2 regions of the Bacillus sp. N6 genome follow, and region 1 is predicted to be linked to the other one. Evidence: a T-box and tRNA genes for the amino acid it is inferred to sense, from the RefSeq annotation. Region 1 holds a T-box; the other holds one or more tRNA genes.

Region 1 (4,387 bases):
ACCGTATGATTTCATGTAACAAGGTGAAATTATATAGTGAAACTTTCAAACGCATAGCGTTGAAAGGCTCCAGCAATGTATAAATGAATGCGGTTTGGACATAATGGCGAATAGAATCTGGGAGACTGTAAGGAGATGAAAGCCATATGTTCATTTGTCCAAATTGCAAAGGGAAAGACATTGGGAAAATAGGTGTCAACCAATTTTATTGCTGGAATTGTTATATCGAATTATCGGTTTCAAAGGGGAAAATCCATACGCATCAAGTTGAGGAAGATGGTTCATTAAGCTCTCTTGATGATTTATTTGATGAGAATGAAAGAACGATTGGATAACGAAAAGGGGGATTTACTTTGAATCTACGCAATTCATTAATCGCATTAGGTGTTGGAGCTGCAGCATATCAATATGCTCGTAAGCAAGATGTATTTTCAAAACGCAATATGAAAAAAGCACGTAAGATGATTAAGTCTTACTTATAATCATTTCGATAAAGTGAAAACTCCCTTATAGACAAGGGAGTTTTTTTATGCACTCATATGCAAATAAAAAAGTCCAATTTCTGAGAAAAGATAAGATAGACCGTAACAGCCGACGCCAAGTATTCCATACTGCCATAATTGCTTCGCTTTTTCTTTACGTGAGGAACGAATAAAGAACCCCTTCCAAATACCAAAGCCGATACAAATCCATTCAAGAATCATAAAAAGTGCTGATAATCCAAGCATAAACAAAACCATAATTAGCCCTCCTGATTACATTATTTCATGCTGTATTCTCAGGGGTGGTTGTCCTTGTTATGTTATTTATATGTACGTCTTTAAAAAACAGTATGGTCCGTATGAAAAGATTTTAAAAGTTTCACACATAACCTAACCCATTTATTTTCAAAATAAAGGTGGAGGAGGTTTTTCATGTGAAGAATCTTAAAATCATTTGGATATATCGTTTAGGATTATTGTTACTTGTTTTTCTTTGTTTGCTCGTCTTTTTAAAAATTAAGCCACTATGGGCACCGATTATTTTTGTATTTAAAGTAGCGATTACGCCGTTTCTTATCGCCTGTTTTATTGCGTATTTATTGCACCCTTTAATTGAAAAAATTCATAAGGAAGGGATGCCCCGTACACTTGCCATTTTGCTCATTTATATCCTTTTCTTTGGTGGAATTGGTTATGGGATTTATAAAGGAACACCAGTCGTTATTAAACAGTTACAAGAGATTAATGAACAATTTCCGCAGTTTACAAAGATGTACGATTCGTGGATGGATGGCGTTACAGAACAAACAGCGAATTTCCCTTCGTTCATTCATGAAAAGGTGAAACAACTTTTTGTGGGTGTGGAAACGAAGATTCAAGCGCTTTTAAATAAAGTGATGAGTACAGCTCGTGGTGTACTCGATTCATTGCTCATTATTTTCTTAATACCGTTCATTGTATTTTACATATTAAAAGATTATGGTGAGTTTTATCATATCTTTTGGAAACTAGTCCCAAGTAAATGGCGAGGTACGGGGCAAATGCTTGCGAAAGAAATTGATAAGTCACTTGGAAGTTATATTCGAGGACAGTTATTTGTTTGTTTAGTATTAGGGGGAGTATCAGCTCTTTCTTTTTGGTTTATCGGTATGAAATATCCATTATTGCTTGGCATTATTATTGGGGTAACGGATATAATCCCGTACTTTGGTCCTATTTTAGGAGCGATCCCGACGTTAATGATTGCAGCAACAGTATCAACGAGTTTACTTATTAAGGCGGGGATTACGATTGCTATTTTGCAATTTGTGGAAAGTAACATTTTATCGCCTTACATTGTTGGTAAGTCACTTCGTATGCATCCTGTTATTATTATGCTTGCATTACTAGTTGGGGGGGAAGTAGCTGGTATTGTAGGATTACTAATATCGGTTCCGATTTTAGCAGTTATTCGTACTGTCATTGTTCATGTGAGACCTCTCTTGAAAAAAGAAAATGTGTAAGTATAGAAGCCCTCTATGTAAGAAATAGAGGGCTAATCATATATTTATTTAGAAAGCTGCTCGTGTATCTTTTGAACGAGGGAGCTCACATCATTTGTTTGAATATGTTTTATTTTTTTCCATTCATTATCATACATAAATACAATTTGATTGTTGAAAAGACGCTTTTGTTCTTTTAGATTAGAAATTTTTGCAAAAGAGTACTCTTCAAATATTGGATTCTTACTTACATCTGGCCCGTAAAAGAATAGCCTTTTGTTCGTTAAAATTAGCAATCCTGGCCTTGCGACGGAACGATAAATAAATATGTCTAATGAACATGCTGCGTAAAATAATATCGTTTCGTCAGTTGCTAATATGTTTTTAGCTTTGTTAAGTAAGGTTGTCATTGTGATCGCTCCTTTATTTTATTAACAATAATTTAATTATAGCAAAAAAAGTAATATTTAGAAATTTTTATAAATTATTATTGTAAGGAGATTCCAATTTATTAATAAACGCATAATATATGAAAAGGCTGTTAAGAATGAATAGTAGAATACCTATGATTAATAAGCGATTAATACAATATAAATGATTATCTACATTGACAAACTTAAGAGAATTCTATTATATTTAGTCATATAATACATTAAATCAATGACGGAACAAGTACGTTACAGTCCATTTATAGAGAGAAGCTTCCATATGGCTGAAAGAAGCTTTAAATGAAGGGTAACAGAAAGCTAATCCTGAGAGCAGCTAATCACTGCCGTCTTGCCACGTTACGGCACCATGAGGTGATGAATTGATTGTTATTGTAATCAATTCATAATTAGGGTGGTATCGCGAGTTAACTCTCGTCCCTTTTATAGGGACGGGAGTTTTTTATATTTAAGGAGGAAAATACAATGAAACAACTAACAGGCGCACAAATTCGTCAAATGTTTTTAGACTTTTTCCAAGAAAAAGGACATGCAGTAGAACCTAGTGCATCACTAGTTCCACATGAAGATCCATCTCTTCTATGGATTAATAGTGGTGTAGCTACATTGAAAAAATATTTTGATGGACGTGTAATCCCACAAAATCCACGTATTACAAATGCTCAAAAATCAATTCGTACAAACGATATTGAAAACGTAGGGAAAACAGCTCGTCACCATACATTCTTTGAAATGTTAGGAAACTTCTCAATCGGTGATTACTTCAAAGAAGAAGCAATTACATGGGCTTGGGAATTCTTAACGAGCGACAAATGGATCGGATTCAATAAAGAATTACTATCAGTTACAATCCATCCAGAAGATGAAGAAGCATTCACAATTTGGAATGAGAAAATGGGCGTTCCAAAAGAGCGTATTATCCGCTTAGAAGAAAACTTCTGGGATATCGGTGAAGGACCAAGTGGACCGAATACAGAGATTTTCTATGACCGCGGAGAAGCTTACGGTAATGACTTTAGTGACCCAGAATTATATCCAGGCGGAGAAAACGAGCGTTACTTAGAAGTATGGAACCTTGTATTCTCTCAATTTAATCATAATCCAGATGGTTCATATACACCACTTCCTAAGAAAAACATTGATACAGGGATGGGTCTAGAACGTATGACATCTATCGTTCAAGATGTGCCTACGAACTTTGATACAGATCTATTCATGCCGATGATTGGTGCAACAGAATCAATTTCTGGTGAGAAATATCGTAATGGCGATTTAGAAAAAGATATGGCGTTTAAAGTAATTGCTGACCATATCCGTACAGTAACATTTGCTGTTGGTGACGGTGCTCTTCCTTCTAACGAAGGCCGTGGTTATGTATTACGTCGTTTATTACGCCGCGCTGTTCGTTATTCGAAGAAATTAAACATTAACCGTCCATTCATGTTTGAATTAGTACCGGTTGTTGGAGAAGTAATGAAAGACTTCTATCCAGAAGTACTTGAAAAGAAAGATTTCATTGCGAAAGTTGTGAAAAACGAAGAAGAGCGTTTCCATGAAACACTTCATGATGGTGAAGCAATTTTAGCTGAAGTTATTACAAAAGCAAAAGAAGAAAAAACAACTGTTATTTCTGGAGTAGATGCGTTCCGTCTATATGACACATACGGTTTCCCAATTGAATTAACAGAAGAATATGCAGAAGAAGCTGGCATGACAGTTGATCATGAAGGTTTTGAAAATGAAATGGAAAAACAACGTGAGCGTGCACGTGCTGCTCGTCAAGACGTTGACTCAATGCAAGTTCAAGGCGGTGTACTTGGAGAAGTTAAAGTAGCGAGTGAGTTCGTTGGTTACGGTACAGTTGCAACAGAAAGTAACGTTGTTGCACTTGTGAAAAACGGCGAATACACAGACAGCTTACAAGCTGGTGAAGAAGGACAATTAATGCTTGATGTAACACCATTCTATGCTGAGAGCG
Region 2 (4,387 bases), 470 kb from region 1:
AACCACCTGTACACCCTGGCGACATTACAAACAAAGGAACAGTATTTAAAATTGGTTCTTTGCGAGTACTAGTATTCACACTCATTGCTATAGGTACTATCTTTGGCACAATAGATGTCGTTAGTGTAGCTTTTGCTGAACATCAAGGAAACGCAGTAACTGCTAGCTTTGTACTTTCTGTCTATGCAATCGGTTCATGCCTGGCAGGCCTTATTTTCGGTACTCTTAAACTCAATGCTCCACCCTATAATCAATTTTTAATAGCAGTCACACTTTCCATGATAACAATGCTGCCACTATTTTTCGTAAATACTATTGCTTGGCTAATAGTTATTGTCTTCTTTGCAGGACTATCTGTCGCTCCTACTATGATTATTACTATGGGGCTTGTGGAAAGAATCGTACCTGAATCAAAAATAACAGAAGGAATGACTTGGGCAATTACAGGACTTGGAATTGGAGTCTCCCTAGGATCAGCGATAGCTGGTTTAGTTATTGATAATTTTGGAGCTCGAGCAGGATTTAGTGTGGCTATTATAGCAGGAGGCCTTGCCTTCACTATTGCACTTTTAGGATACAAAACTCTTCACTTCGCATATAATCATGCTGTTATTAAACAAGATGGACATTCAATAGAGAGTTAAAACATGTTCAAAAAATAGGATTATCTCTTCTTATGCATGAGAAAAGGTAATCCTATTTTAAACTTATTATTTATAATCTGTCATAGCTTCTTCTATATCTATACACAACAAAAAAGAGATAGCAGTTTATGCTATCTCTTTTAGTATGACCCGTACGGGATTCGAACCCGTGTTACCGCCGTGAAAGGGCGGTGTCTTAACCACTTGACCAACGGGCCAATTACTGGCAGAGAAGAAGGGATTCGAACCCTCGCACCGCGTTCGCGATCTACTCCCTTAGCAGGGGAGCCCCTTGAGCCACTTGGGTACTTCTCTATAAATATGGCTCCGCAGGTAGGACTCGAACCTACGACCGATCGGTTAACAGCCGATAGCTCTACCACTGAGCTACTGCGGAACAATTATGGTGGGCCTAAATGGACTCGAACCATCGACCTCACGCTTATCAGGCGTGCGCTCTAACCAGCTGAGCTATAGGCCCATAATTGAAAAGCGGGTGAAGAGAATCGAACTCTCGACCAGAGCTTGGAAGGCTCTTGTTTTACCACTAAACTACACCCGCATTAAATTGAAAATGGTGAGCCATGAAGGATTCGAACCTTCGACCCTCTGATTAAAAGTCAGATGCTCTACCAACTGAGCTAATGGCTCATTTTGAAAGTGGTGCCGGCTAGAGGACTTGAACCCCCAACCTACTGATTACAAGTCAGTTGCTCTACCAATTGAGCTAAGCCGGCTTGCGACTTCAAAATGGTGGCTCGGGACGGAATCGAACCGCCGACACGAGGATTTTCAGTCCTCTGCTCTACCGACTGAGCTACCGAGCCTTATTAAAATGGCGGTCCCGACCGGGGTCGAACCGGCGATCTCCTGCGTGACAGGCAGGCATGTTAACCACTACACCACGGGACCATTTGGTTGCGGGGACAGGATTTGAACCTGCGACCTTCGGGTTATGAGCCCGACGAGCTACCGTACTGCTCCACCCCGCGATGATATAATATGTAATTTAAGAAAAAATGGAGGAGGTAGAGGGATTCGAACCCCCGCGCGACTCTCGCCGCCTGTCGGTTTTCAAGACCGATCCCTTCAGCCGAACTTGGGTATACCTCCGAGATATAAACCTTTAGTGGTGGACCTTGTAGGACTCGAACCTACGACCGGACGGTTATGAGCCGTCTGCTCTAACCAGCTGAGCTAAAGGTCCTTTATGGTAGCGGCGGAGGGGATCGAACCCCCGACCTCACGGGTATGAACCGTACGCTCTAGCCAGCTGAGCTACACCGCCATAAATGATATTAAAATAAGTGGAGCCTAGCGGGATCGAACCGCTGACCTCCTGCGTGCAAGGCAGGCGCTCTCCCAGCTGAGCTAAGGCCCCATGTTTTTGGGAATATCGGGAAGACAGGATTTGAACCTGCGACCCCCTGGTCCCAAACCAGGTGCTCTACCAAGCTGAGCCACTTCCCGTTAATAAAAGCGCGCCCGAGAGGAGTCGAACCCCTAACCTCTTGATCCGTAGTCAAACGCTCTATCCAATTGAGCTACGGGCGCATATGGTGCCGAGGGCGGGGGTCGAACCCGCACGGTGGTCACCCACCGCAGGATTTTAAGTCCTGTGCGTCTGCCTGTTCCGCCACCCCGGCATGTCATATTGAAAATTGGAGCGGAAGACGGGATTCGAACCCGCGACCCCAACCTTGGCAAGGTTGTATTCTACCACTGAACTACTTCCGCAAGACATGTTTGAGATATTTTATTAAAAGTGCGGGTGAAGGGAGTCGAACCCCCACGCCAAAGGCGCTAGATCCTAAGTCTAGTGCGTCTGCCAATTCCGCCACACCCGCATATTTCATTAAAATGGTGAGCCATGAAGGATTCGAACCTTCGACCCTCTGATTAAAAGTCAGATGCTCTACCAACTGAGCTAATGGCTCTCAAAATTAAAACTGGTGCCGACTAGAGGACTTGAACCCCCAACCTACTGATTACAAGTCAGTTGCTCTACCAATTGAGCTAAGTCGGCTAAATGGTGGAGGATGACGGGATCGAACCGCCGACCCCCTGCTTGTAAGGCAGGTGCTCTCCCAGCTGAGCTAATCCTCCGTTTGCCTGGCAACGTCCTACTCTCACAGGGACAAGGTCCCAACTACCATCGGCGCTAGAGAGCTTAACTTCCGTGTTCGGTATGGGAACGGGTGTGACCTCTCTGCCATCATTACCAGACTGTATTCATTTAAGACAAGAATTATTGTAACTCATTTAACTTCTAAAGTCAACAAGTTTTTTATATTCTTTCAAAACTAGATAACATTGCTTCATATTATATGGTTAAGTCCTCGATCTATTAGTATTCGTCAGCTCCACATGTCACCATGCTTCCACCTCGAACCTATCAACCTGATCATCTTTCAGGGATCTTACTAGCTTACGCTATGGGAAATCTCATCTTGAGGGGGGCTTCATGCTTAGATGCTTTCAGCACTTATCCCTTCCGCACATAGCTACCCAGCTATGCCCTTGGCAGAACAACTGGTACACCAGCGGTGCGTCCATCCCGGTCCTCTCGTACTAAGGACAGCTCCTCTCAAATTTCCTACGCCCACGACGGATAGGGACCGAACTGTCTCACGACGTTCTGAACCCAGCTCGCGTACCGCTTTAATGGGCGAACAGCCCAACCCTTGGGACCGACTACAGCCCCAGGATGCGATGAGCCGACATCGAGGTGCCAAACCTCCCCGTCGATGTGGACTCTTGGGGGAGATAAGCCTGTTATCCCCGGGGTAGCTTTTATCCGTTGAGCGATGGCCCTTCCATGCGGAACCACCGGATCACTAAGCCCGACTTTCGTCCCTGCTCGACTTGTAGGTCTCGCAGTCAAGCTCCCTTATGCCTTTGCACTCTACGAATGATTTCCAACCATTCTGAGGGAACCTTTGGGCGCCTCCGTTACACTTTAGGAGGCGACCGCCCCAGTCAAACTGCCCACCTGACACTGTCTCCCGGGTCGATAAGACCCGTAGGTTAGAATTTCAATACAGTCAGGGCGGTATCCCACCAGCGCCTCCACCGAAGCTAGCGCTCCGGTTTCAATGGCTCCCGCCTATCCTGTACAAACTGTACCAAAATTCAATATCAGGCTACAGTAAAGCTCCACGGGGTCTTTCCGTCCTGTCGCGGGTAACCTGCATCTTCACAGGTACTATAATTTCACCGAGTCTCTGGTTGAGACAGTGCCCAAATCGTTACACCTTTCGTGCGGGTCGGAACTTACCCGACAAGGAATTTCGCTACCTTAGGACCGTTATAGTTACGGCCGCCGTTTACTGGGGCTTCAGTTCAGAGCTTCGCTTACGCTAACCCCTCTCCTTAACCTTCCAGCACCGGGCAGGTGTCACCCCCTATACTTCGCCTTACGGCTTCGCAGAGAGCTGTGTTTTTGCTAAACAGTCGCTTGGGCCTATTCACTGCGGCTTTCCGTTAAGAAAGCACCCCTTCTCCCGAAGTTACGGGGTCATTTTGCCGAGTTCCTTAACCAGAGTTCTCTCGCACACCTTAGGATTCTCTCCTCGCCTACCTGTGTCGGTTTGCGGTACAGGCACCTTTTATCTCGCTAGAAGCTTTTCTTGGCAGCGGGGAATCAAAGACTTCGCTCCATAAGGAGCTTCCCCATCACAGCTCAGCCTTCACGATAAGCGGATTTGCCTACTTATCAGCCTAACTGCTTGGACGTGCACAAC

The links. A T-box is a leader RNA that pairs with one kind of tRNA and senses whether it is charged. The one in region 1 lies ahead of alaS (alanine--tRNA ligase), so its partner is inferred to be a tRNA-Ala.
Region 2: it encodes a tRNA-Ala, which carries the amino acid that the T-box ahead of alaS (alanine--tRNA ligase) is inferred to sense. The anticodon was not compared.

Annotation. Positions count from the first base shown of each region.
Region 1 is NZ_CM127843.1:4,288,202-4,292,588, reverse strand. Features, by position in the region: gene recD2 (SF1B family DNA helicase RecD2) at 1-19, shown strand, start outside; gene ACUXVC_RS22120 (hypothetical protein) at 147-335, shown strand; gene ACUXVC_RS22115 (YrzQ family protein) at 354-482, shown strand; gene ACUXVC_RS22110 (hypothetical protein) at 528-740, opposite strand; gene ACUXVC_RS22105 (AI-2E family transporter) at 917-1,984, shown strand; gene ACUXVC_RS22100 (PH domain-containing protein) at 2,029-2,373, opposite strand; T-box leader at 2,615-2,834, shown strand; gene alaS (alanine--tRNA ligase) at 2,875-4,387, shown strand, end outside.
Region 2 is NZ_CM127843.1:4,754,968-4,759,354, forward strand. Features, by position in the region: gene ACUXVC_RS24520 (MFS transporter) at 1-644, shown strand, start outside; tRNA gene ACUXVC_RS24525 (tRNA-Glu) at 791-862, opposite strand; tRNA gene ACUXVC_RS24530 (tRNA-Ser) at 869-959, opposite strand; tRNA gene ACUXVC_RS24535 (tRNA-Asn) at 967-1,041, opposite strand; tRNA gene ACUXVC_RS24540 (tRNA-Ile) at 1,049-1,125, opposite strand; tRNA gene ACUXVC_RS24545 (tRNA-Gly) at 1,136-1,206, opposite strand; tRNA gene ACUXVC_RS24550 (tRNA-Lys) at 1,220-1,295, opposite strand; tRNA gene ACUXVC_RS24555 (tRNA-Thr) at 1,306-1,381, opposite strand; tRNA gene ACUXVC_RS24560 (tRNA-Phe) at 1,396-1,471, opposite strand; tRNA gene ACUXVC_RS24565 (tRNA-Asp) at 1,481-1,556, opposite strand; tRNA gene ACUXVC_RS24570 (tRNA-Met) at 1,560-1,636, opposite strand; tRNA gene ACUXVC_RS24575 (tRNA-Ser) at 1,665-1,757, opposite strand; tRNA gene ACUXVC_RS24580 (tRNA-Ile) at 1,775-1,851, opposite strand; tRNA gene ACUXVC_RS24585 (tRNA-Met) at 1,856-1,932, opposite strand; tRNA gene ACUXVC_RS24590 (tRNA-Ala) at 1,953-2,025, opposite strand; tRNA gene ACUXVC_RS24595 (tRNA-Pro) at 2,041-2,114, opposite strand; tRNA gene ACUXVC_RS24600 (tRNA-Arg) at 2,125-2,198, opposite strand; tRNA gene ACUXVC_RS24605 (tRNA-Leu) at 2,202-2,290, opposite strand; tRNA gene ACUXVC_RS24610 (tRNA-Gly) at 2,307-2,381, opposite strand; tRNA gene ACUXVC_RS24615 (tRNA-Leu) at 2,411-2,491, opposite strand; tRNA gene ACUXVC_RS24620 (tRNA-Lys) at 2,506-2,581, opposite strand; tRNA gene ACUXVC_RS24625 (tRNA-Thr) at 2,595-2,670, opposite strand; tRNA gene ACUXVC_RS24630 (tRNA-Val) at 2,675-2,750, opposite strand; rRNA gene rrf (5S ribosomal RNA) at 2,755-2,870, opposite strand; rRNA gene ACUXVC_RS24640 (23S ribosomal RNA) at 2,972-4,387, opposite strand, start outside.